Maricaulis maris: one gene and its partners. The protein of the gene in region 3 interacts with the protein of the main gene of each other region in a pairwise test. Links are inferred from orthologs where the notes say so. Each region holds a gene or a part of one and is shown on either strand. Other genes may lie near its edges. The genes, in order: AAA969_RS07465, tsaE and rlmB.

Evidence for each region.
Region 1: the proteins of rlmB (region 3) and AAA969_RS07465 interact in binary tests that used the Escherichia coli proteins (3 or more experiments, as listed by UniProt). The link is inferred for Maricaulis maris from one-to-one orthologs.
Region 2: the proteins of rlmB (region 3) and tsaE interact in binary tests that used the Escherichia coli proteins (3 or more experiments, as listed by UniProt). The link is inferred for Maricaulis maris from one-to-one orthologs.

Annotation. Positions count from the first base shown.
Region 1 is NZ_AP027270.1:1,594,243-1,597,340, reverse strand. What follows is about bases 1-2,944. They hold AAA969_RS07465 (NAD(P)H-hydrate dehydratase), read left to right. Parts: upstream 1-688; coding sequence 689-2,200; downstream 2,201-2,944. Other genes in these bases: AAA969_RS07460 (NADP-dependent malic enzyme), read left to right, coding at 2,272-2,944; AAA969_RS07470 (P-II family nitrogen regulator), read right to left, coding at 217-555; glnA (type I glutamate--ammonia ligase), read right to left, coding at 1-184. Outside these bases: more of AAA969_RS07460, read left to right, coding at 2,945-3,098. UniProt on the Escherichia coli protein: Bifunctional enzyme that catalyzes the epimerization of the S- and R-forms of NAD(P)HX and the dehydration of the S-form of NAD(P)HX at the expense of ADP, which is converted to AMP.
Region 2 is NZ_AP027270.1:120,746-123,631, reverse strand. What follows is about bases 16-2,747. They hold tsaE (tRNA (adenosine(37)-N6)-threonylcarbamoyltransferase complex ATPase subunit type 1 TsaE), read right to left. Parts: upstream 1,754-2,747; coding sequence 1,277-1,753; downstream 16-1,276. Other genes in these bases: AAA969_RS00605 (PAS domain-containing sensor histidine kinase), read right to left, coding at 2,221-2,747; AAA969_RS00610 (2Fe-2S iron-sulfur cluster-binding protein), read left to right, coding at 1,857-2,177; AAA969_RS00620 (aminoglycoside phosphotransferase family protein), read right to left, coding at 178-1,290; AAA969_RS00625 (nucleotidyltransferase family protein), read right to left, coding at 16-181. Outside these bases: more of AAA969_RS00625, read right to left, coding at 1-15; more of AAA969_RS00605, read right to left, coding at 2,748-2,886. UniProt on the Escherichia coli protein: Required for the formation of a threonylcarbamoyl group on adenosine at position 37 (t(6)A37) in tRNAs that read codons beginning with adenine.
Region 3 is NZ_AP027270.1:874,811-877,897, forward strand. Bases 114-3,046 are described here. They hold rlmB (23S rRNA (guanosine(2251)-2'-O)-methyltransferase RlmB), read right to left. Parts: upstream 2,014-3,046; coding sequence 1,213-2,013; downstream 114-1,212. Other genes in these bases: AAA969_RS03940 (GGDEF domain-containing protein), read left to right, coding at 2,422-3,046. In the rest of the region: AAA969_RS03920 (DUF819 domain-containing protein), read left to right, coding at 1-56; more of AAA969_RS03940, read left to right, coding at 3,047-3,087. UniProt on the Escherichia coli protein: Specifically methylates the ribose of guanosine 2251 in 23S rRNA.

The DNA of each region.
Region 1 (3,098 bases), 720 kb from region 3 along the record:
CGTTGATGGCTTTCCAGCCGGCAATCGACGACCCATCGAACATCACGCCATCTTCAAAGAAGTCTTCGTTGACTTCCGAACGGTCGAAGGTGACGTGCTGCAGCTTGCCGCGCGGGTCGGTAAAGCGCAGGTCGACATACTTGATGTCTTCGTCTTTGAGCTTCTTGAGAATTGCGTCTGACATGGGCCAGGCTCCGGATTTCTGATCAGGTTGGGTTAAAGGGCATCGCGGCCGGTTTCGCCGGTCCGGATGCGGATCACGCTTTCGATCGGGCTGACGAAAATCTTGCCATCACCGATGCGGCCCGTCTGGGCGGCATTCTGAATGGCTTCGACAGCGGCGTCCACACGGTCGGCGGGAAGCACCAGCTCGATCTTTATCTTGGGCAGGAAATCGACGACATACTCAGCGCCGCGATATAATTCGGTATGCCCCTTTTGCCGACCAAAGCCCTTGGCTTCGATGACAGTCAGGCCTTGCACACCGATTTCCTGCAGGGCCTCCTTCACGTCATCAAGCTTGAAGGGTTTGATGATGGCTTCGATTTTCTTCATCACGGACTCCATGATCTCAAGGCGAGGCTAGCGGTCGGGAGCGGTGTGACAAGACAGAAACCGGACGCCGCGGCAGCGCCGGGTTAATATGCCTCACAATCGGGCAGGTCTGCCTCACAATGGTGCGTCGATAATGACTGAGATCCTGGCTACCGCCGACAGCGCCCGTTGCGATCGCTATGCGGTCGAAAACGGCATTGGCTCCCAAACCCTTATGAGCAATGCGGGACACGCGGTTGCGTCTGCGATTCGGGCCCGTTGGGCGCCGCGTCCGGTTCTGGTGCTGGCCGGCCCCGGCAATAATGGCGGGGATGGCCTGATCGCGGCAACCGCCTTGCGGGCGGCCGGCTGGCCGGTACGGGTGGTGTTGTTCGCGGAACCGCAGGATCTTGTCGGGGACGCGGCCTGGGCTCTGGCCGTCTGGGATGCGCCGGTGCTGGCGCCCGAACCGGTGGTCTGGGGCGATGCGGCTCTGGTGGTCGACGCCCTGTTCGGTGCCGGCCTCTCGCGTCCGGTCGCCGGCCTTCCAGCCAGCTGGCTGGACGCCTTGTCGACCCGATCCTGTCCGGTCGTGGCCATTGATCTGCCAAGCGGCATTCGCGGCGACGCCCGACCCCTGTCCGGCATGGCGAGCAAGGCCGATTTGACGGTCACGTTTCACCGTAGAAAGCCGGCTCATGTGATTGAACCTCATGCGGAAATGTGCGGTGAGGTCGAGTGCGCGGACATCGGGGTGCCGCAGGGGTGGGAGGCCGCTATCAGCCCTGTCGCTCAAGAGGTTTTCCGGCCCCGCTGGCGACCGCTTGAGCTTGCCGAAGCCCCTGCGACGCACAAGCACCAGCGTGGCCGGGTCGCTGTGTTCAGCGGCGCGGCCTCGGCGACCGGTGCGGCCCGCCTGTCTGCCCTTGCCGCGCTGCGCGCCGGTGCCGGCCTGGTGACGATCTGTTCGCCGCCGGCGGCCATGCTGGTCAATGCCGCGCGGCTCACCGCGGTCATGCTGGCGCGCTGGGAAGGCGGTCCCGACACGCGCCGTGTTCTGGAGGAGCTGCGCGCGGAGGCGGCCGTTCTCGGACCAGCGATGGGCGTCGGCGAGGCAACACGCAATGCCGTGCTGGCAGCGCTAGAAACAGGTCTTCCCCTGGTCCTCGATGCCGATGCCCTGACCAGTTTTGAGCAGGCCCCCGAGGCGCTGCTGACCCGCCTGCATCCGGCCTGTGTCCTGACGCCCCATATGGGAGAGTTCGCGCGCCTGTTCGGCGAGCACGACGCCGAGGCCAACAAGATCGAGCGCGCCCAGGCCGCCGCCGAGGCCTGCTCCTGTACCGTTCTCCTGAAAGGACCGGCGACGGTCGTGGCGTCACCGGGCGCGGTGCCCCTGATCAATCGCCATGCCAGTCCCTGGCTTGCGACCGCCGGAAGTGGTGATGTGCTCGCGGGGATCGTGGCAACAGGTCTGGCCGCCGGGATGTCACCGCATGACGCGGCAGCGTCTGCTGCCTGGCTGCACGGGGATGCCGGTCGGCGGCTGGGTGCCGGATTGGTGGCCGAGGATCTGCCGGACTGTCTGCCGCAAGTCCTCAGAGCCTTGGCCGACAGCCACCGCCGCGAGGCGGCGTTCAGCCATCTGCTCACGCATGGAAGCTAAGCGTTTGCGGGGCTTGGAAGTTGTGCCGGACCGGTACATGGTCGGCCAACGTCCGTCGCCCGGGGGATATCATGGCTGAATCGACTTATCGCGCAGACACGCAACTCGACGCTGACGCGCTCGCCTTCCACATGAAGCCGACGCCCGGCAAGCTGGCGGTCACTGCGACCAAGCCAATGGCGACCCAACGCGATCTGGCCCTGGCCTACAGCCCCGGCGTCGCGGCCCCGGTCCGCGCGATCGCGGAGGATCCGGATACGGTTTACGACTATACCTCCAAGGGAAACATGGTCGCCGTTGTCTCGAACGGAACGGCGATTCTCGGCCTCGGCAATCTTGGGCCGGCAGCCTCCAAGCCGGTGATGGAAGGCAAGGCGGTCCTGTTCAAGCGTTTTGCCGATATCGACGCGGTCGACATCGAGGTCGACTACACCGATCCGGACAAGTTCATAGACTGCGTTCGCGGCTTTGGTGACACCTTCGGCGGGATCAATCTGGAAGACATCAAGTCCCCGGAATGCTTCGAGATCGAGACGCGCCTGCGCGAAGAGCTCAACATCCCGGTCTTTCACGATGACCAGCACGGTACGGCCATCATCGCGGCGGCCGGTCTGATCAATGCCTGCGACCTCACTGGTCGCCGCATGGAGGACCTCAAGGTCGTCCTGTGTGGCGCTGGCGCCGCGGGCCTGACTGTCCTCGAACTCATCGAGTCGATGGGCGTGAAGTCGGAAAACACGATCGTCGTCGATATTGACGGTGTCGTTTATGAAGGCCGTCCGGGCGGTCATGACCGTCTCAACAAACACGCAATCAAGACCGACAAGCGCACGCTTGCGGATGCCGCCGAGGGTGCTGACGTGCTGCTCGGACTTTCTGCTGCAGGCGTTTTCACAAA
Region 2 (2,886 bases), 750 kb from region 3 along the record:
CGAAATGGTGGATATTGACCACGCAGCGCTCGACACCGGCCGCGGCATACCGGTCCAGCGCCCAGTCGAGCAGGGTCTTGCCCCCAACCTCAACCAGCGCTTTCGGGCGCTCATTGGTGATCGGACGCATCCGCGTTCCCAGGCCGGCGGCGAGCGCCATGGCGGTGCGGATCTCGATCATTTGTGCGCTTCCGCGAAGACCTGCGGGGCGTGGGATTTCACCCACATGTGAAGCGGCATCAGGGCCGGGTGCTGAAGATCGGCAACGAAGTGGCGCGCGACCCGCGGCAGCAGATCGAGATAGCGCTGCTTGCCATCGCGGACGGCCAGCCGGACAAAAATGCCGAGGATCTTGGCATTGCGCTGGGCACCGAGCACGGCATAGGCCGCGTCGAAGCCGGCGGCATCGGCGATCCCGGCCTGCTCGACAAAGCGCGCCTTGAGCGGCACCGCGAGCTTGCGCTCGACATTGCGGCGGGCATCCTCGAGCAGCGAGACGAGGTCGTAGGCAGGATGCCCCATCAGCGCGTCCTGGAAGTCGAGCAGGCCGATATTGGCCTCGCCATCCCGGTCCGGGAGATAGATCAGGTTCTCGGCGTGAAAGTCGCGCAAAACGAGACCCGGCGGACAATGATCGAGCCGCTTGAAGGCCCGCGCCCAGATCGCCTGCCAGTCGGCGCGAGCAGCGTCATCCAGTGTGACCCCGGCTTGCTTGGCCAGGAACCAGTCGAGAAAGAGGTCGGCTTCCGCCTGCAACGCCGTCGCGTCATAGCCCAGCAGCGGCCAGGATTGGCCGTCGCGCTCCACAGCGGCCGGGAAACTGGACCGGTAGATGGCCGCCAGAACATCAACGGCGCGTGCATAGAGCGTCCCCTCATGCAGATCGCCGGGCAGAAGACGGGCAATCAGGTCATCGCCGAGATCCTCCAGCAGGAGAAACCCCGCCTCGACATCGCTGGCGAGGATGGTCGGCGCTGAAAACCCGCGCTCGCACAGGGCGTCGGCGAGACCGGCAAAGGCGATCAGATTGGACCCGGCCAGCCGGGCCACCGCATTATAGCCCAGCGCCGCGCGCTCTTCCGGGCTGGCATCAGGCGGACAAACAGGCGCTTCGGCAGCGGCCGGCGCGTCCATCAACATGGCTCGCTCACCACCGCGCTCCCCGGCGCGCTCCAACCGGATATAGCGTCGCGTTGAGGCATCGCCCGGCAAGGGATGGTGCACAGCATCGGCCCAGCCGGCGGCCTCGAGGAAGGCCGTCATTGCGGCCTGGCGGTCAGATATCGTCAAGGCGTGTCTCCCACTCGCCAAACCCTGTTAAGCCAGCCCGCCGCGGCGTGTCCATGGCATCGCCCGCGCTTTCCCCGACCATTTCAAGCGTCACTTCGAGCCGGTCTTCCGGGACAAGGCCGAAGAGGCGGTCCGGCCATTCAATCAGAAGCGCCACTTCACCGAAGGCATCCTCCAGACCCAGCTCGTCAAGCTCGCCGGCCTCCTCGATCCGGTAGAGGTCGGCATGCCAAAGCTCTCCGTCGTCGAGGTCATAGGTCTGGATGATCGTGTAGGTCGGACTGGGCGCGTCCTCGACGCCGCACAATTCGCGGATGATGGTCCGGGCGAAGGTAGTCTTTCCGGCCCCGAGGTCGCCGGTCAGGAAGACCGTGTCGCCGGGCTGAAGCGCCCGGGCGAGCCGGAGGGCCAGTGCCTGCGTTGCCGCCAGATCGGGCAAGGAAACAGTGTTGGAATTACCCATGGATTGCGCTTAGCGAAGCCCGCCCGTCACGGCAAGCGGTGAGGCTGAATCTTGACTCGGCGGTGAACGCTGTTCATGTGCTCTGCATCCAACGGAGACTGGCATGCCGAAGATTACCTATATCGAGCACAACGGAACCGAACACGTTATCGACGTGGCCACCGGACTGACCGTGATGGAAGGCGCAGTGCGCAATCTGGTCCCGGGCATCGACGCGGATTGCGGCGGCGCCTGTGCCTGTGCCACCTGCCACGTCTATGTCGACCCGGCCTGGGCCGACAAGACGGGTTCGCGCGAGACGATGGAAGAGTCGATGCTCGACTTCGCCGAGGAGGTCCAGGAGACCTCGCGGCTGTCTTGCCAGATCAAGGTCGCCGACATGCTCGACGGCCTGATCGTTCGGATGCCGAAAAAACAGGGCTGAGGCCCACATTCGACGCTATCGCCAGAACGAGCGGGTGGCCGGCCTATTCGGCGCGGGCCCGGTCGCCGGCGAGGCGCGTCACGGCACGACTGGTGAGATCGAGCTCCGGCGGCACGGCAGAGCTGCGTGGCTCCCGCGGCAGATGGCAGGACACCAGCGTGCCCTGCTTCGGCTCCGACTGAAGCTCGACCCAGCCGCCATGCAGCTCGGCAATTTCCTTCACGAGGGACAGGCCGAGACCGGCGCCACCGCGTTCACCGCGGGCGAAGCGATCAAACACGCTGGCCTGTTTCTCCGGCGCGATGCCCTCGCCGTCATCCTTGACCCAGAGCGTGATGTCCTCGCCATTGCGGCGAGCGCCGATGGTGACGTCTCCGCCGGTCGCGACGTGGCGGATGGCGTTGGACAGAAGATTCATCGAGACCTGTTTCAGCCTGTTGCGGTCCGCCCGCAGCAAGCCAAGCCCGTCCTCGATATCAACCGTCAGCTTGATGGCGTGATGATCGGCGCGGGCCGCGACGAGGTCGGCGGCTTCGCGCGCCACGTCAGCGAGATCGACATCACCGAGTTCCAGCTCCAGTTGGCCGGCATCAATCGCGGCAACGTCCAGAATGTCATCAATCAGCTTGGCCAAATGCGCCGCCGCTGACTGGATGGCCGACATCGGGTCCTTCTGGCGTTCGGTCAGCTCGCCAGCGAAGCCTTGCGC
Region 3 (3,087 bases):
GTTATGCGGTCGGGACTGTGATCGCCACCGCGATTTTCCAGATCTGGCCGGGCTGACACGACCGACAGGATGACGCAGTCGTCATCTTCCGGACAGCGCATCGCAGGGCGACGTTCTCCATTATCACCGAGGCTTGCATCCGATCCGGTATCGGCATGCATCAGGGGATAAACACGTGAACAGGGACGACCCATGACCAAGACCTTCCTTCTCTCCACAGGCGCCGCGCTGGCCGGCCTCGCACTCTTCTCGGTTGCTGCAAGCGCGACCCAGTTGGCCGGAGCGCCGCAGAGCTATTCCGGCACCGCACTGGAGATCGAGAATTTCGTCGGACGGATCGAGATCCGCACCGGCAGCGCCGACACCGTTAGCGTGGCCATGACCAATACCGGCGGCCATGTCGACGATCCGGTTGTCAGCGACGCCGGCGGGACCGTCCGCATTGATGGCGGACAGCGCCTGCGCAATGTCAGCTGCAACACCCGCAACAACACCACGACGATCGGCCTCAACCGGGGTCAGCGGCATAATATCGATGAATATCCCAGCCTTGTGATCACGGCCCCGGCCTCGCTCGCTCTTGAGCTCGAGAACAGCGCCTTTATCGGCCAGGCGGGTGATCTCGGCTCGCTCACGATGAACATGCGCAGCTGCGGCCGCTTCACGGCCGGTGACGTCACCGGCGACGTGAGATTGCGGATCAGCGGATCGGGCGACGTGACGACGTCGTCGATAGGTGGTCGCGCCTGGATCGACATCAACGGGTCCGGGGATGTTGTGACGGGCCCGGTCGGCGACGAGGCCAGCATTGAGATTTCCGGCTCCGGGGATGTTCTGACCGGTGATGTCAGCGGCGATGCCGAGGTCGAGATCAACGGGTCTGGCGATGTCGCGTTCGGGAGCGTTGCAGGCCTGGCGGTAAACGTCTCCGGATCCGGAGACGTCGAGGCGGCATCGGTCAATGGCGCCTTCTCAGCCCGGATTTCCGGGTCGGGCGACATCGAGGTGCATGGCGGCCGCGCGGAACCTTTTGAGGCCTCCGTCAACGGCTCGGGCGATATTGCCTTCGGCGGTACCGCCGTCAATCTGACGGTCCGCGAGAATGGTGGTGGCGACATCTCGGTCGAGGCGATCGAGGGCAGCGTGAACTGGACCCGCAATGGCCGGACGGTCATGCGTGTCGGCAACGCCAACTAGCCAAGAACCAAACCATTAGGCAGGTGGCGTCTCGTCCCGGACGGGACGCCATTTTGCTGCTTCGTAGAGGGCGATCGCGGCGGCGTTCGAGACATTGAGGCTCTCAACCGCCCCGGTCATCGGAATCCGCACCAGCTGATCGCAGCACTCGGCGACGCGCTGGCGCAGGCCCTTGTCCTCCGACCCCATCACGAGAACCAGGCCCGGACCCCAGCCCTTGCCATCCGGTGCGGCGATCGCCGTCGCCAGGTCCAGCTCGGCCTCGCCGGCCAGTCCCAGCACATGCCGCCCTGCCTTGCGAAATTCGAGCAGGGTATCGGCGATATTGGTGACGCTGACATGGGGGACCCGCTCAGCGGCACCGACTGCGCTCTTGCAGACGGTCCCGAACAGCGGCGGTGCCTTGCGGTCCTGCATGACAACGGCACGGATCCCGAAAGCGGCTGCCGAACGCAGGATCGCACCGACATTGTGCGGGTCAGTGATCTGGTCGAGGACAAGCAGGGCGCCATGGGTCGGGTCGATCACGCCATTGACCGATTCAGCGGGCAGGGCCCGGGCCTTGGCCGCGAAGCCCTGGTGTACAGCCCCGTCGGGCAGCACGTGGTCAATGGCTCTCGGCTCGACCTGCTCGTGATCGGTCCCGGCCGGAAGCTCTCGCGCGGCATTGCGGGTGACCTTGAGTTCAAGGATTTCGCGACGCTTGTTGGCGACTGCAGCGAGCACCGCATGGCGCCCCCAGACCCAGCCGGAATCGCTTGCTCCTGCAGGCTTGGAGCGGCGGGTGTAATCGGTCCGTTTGGAGGTGTTGCGCATGGGAGTCTTCGTCACTATAGTCCGCGCTCCTGTTTTGGGGCGGTCGCTTGATTTGCCGAGGCATAACATGCCTCTTCGCAAGCTGAGACTGTTTCTTGCAGGACTCCGAAAGGCCGGTTAAATCGCGGCCTGAAGGCACCCTGTGGAGGGGTGGTCGAGTGGTTAAAGGCACCAGACTGTAAATCTGGCCGCGAGAGCGTACGCTGGTTCGAATCCAGCCCCCTCCACCATTTTCCGGCTGACGACGTCGCCGGCCCTGCCTCCCTCCCGTCGATAGGTCCTTGGTCGCTTGGTCCTTGAGCGCCTTCTCCGCATGGCGGTCGCCTCAGCCAGAATGTTGTGCCCGATTTAGCCGGTTGAAACCATTTGCTGGCATGGTGGTCGGCCTGCATCTGGAGAGTGCCTTTCATGCTCAGGCGTTACTGGCCCAAAAGTCAGCCCGATCAGCATGTCGACGTCGCGTCGCGGCGCTCGCTTGCCGGGTTCTGCGTGCTGGCCGGTTCGGCCGGAGTGGCGGTCACCCTCGTCAATATGCGCTTCTTTGCCGACACCCCCGAGGCGATTACCATTGGTGGCATCGCATCCGTGCTGTGCCTGCTCGCGCCGATCTGGGTCAATGCCAATGCGGCGTTCAAATTCCGGGCGCGTGTGGTTGGCTTTGGTGTGCTGGCCTTGCTGACGGTCCTTGCCGTGATGGGGCGAACCCTCATTACGCCCAGCAATCTCCTGATGATCCCCGGGATCATGACCTTCGCCCTCGCGGTGGGGTGGCGCACCGGGCTGAGCTATCTGGTGGCGACGCTGTCGATTTATGTCTGGTGCGTGATGCAATCCTCGCAGGTCGACGCCCAGTCCGTCACCAGCTACGGCCTGACGCTGCTTGCCGCACTCGGTGGCATGGCGATCTTCGTTTTCGTCGGCGCCACCATCTTCCGCAGCGAGATGATCAATGCCGCCGAACGGCTCGAGCGTGCCAAGCGCTCGGCCGAGGCGGCAACCGATCATTTTCGCGAGCGGGCCGCGACGGACGCGCTGACCGGCGCCGCCAACCGCACGTCGATTGACAAGCTGCTC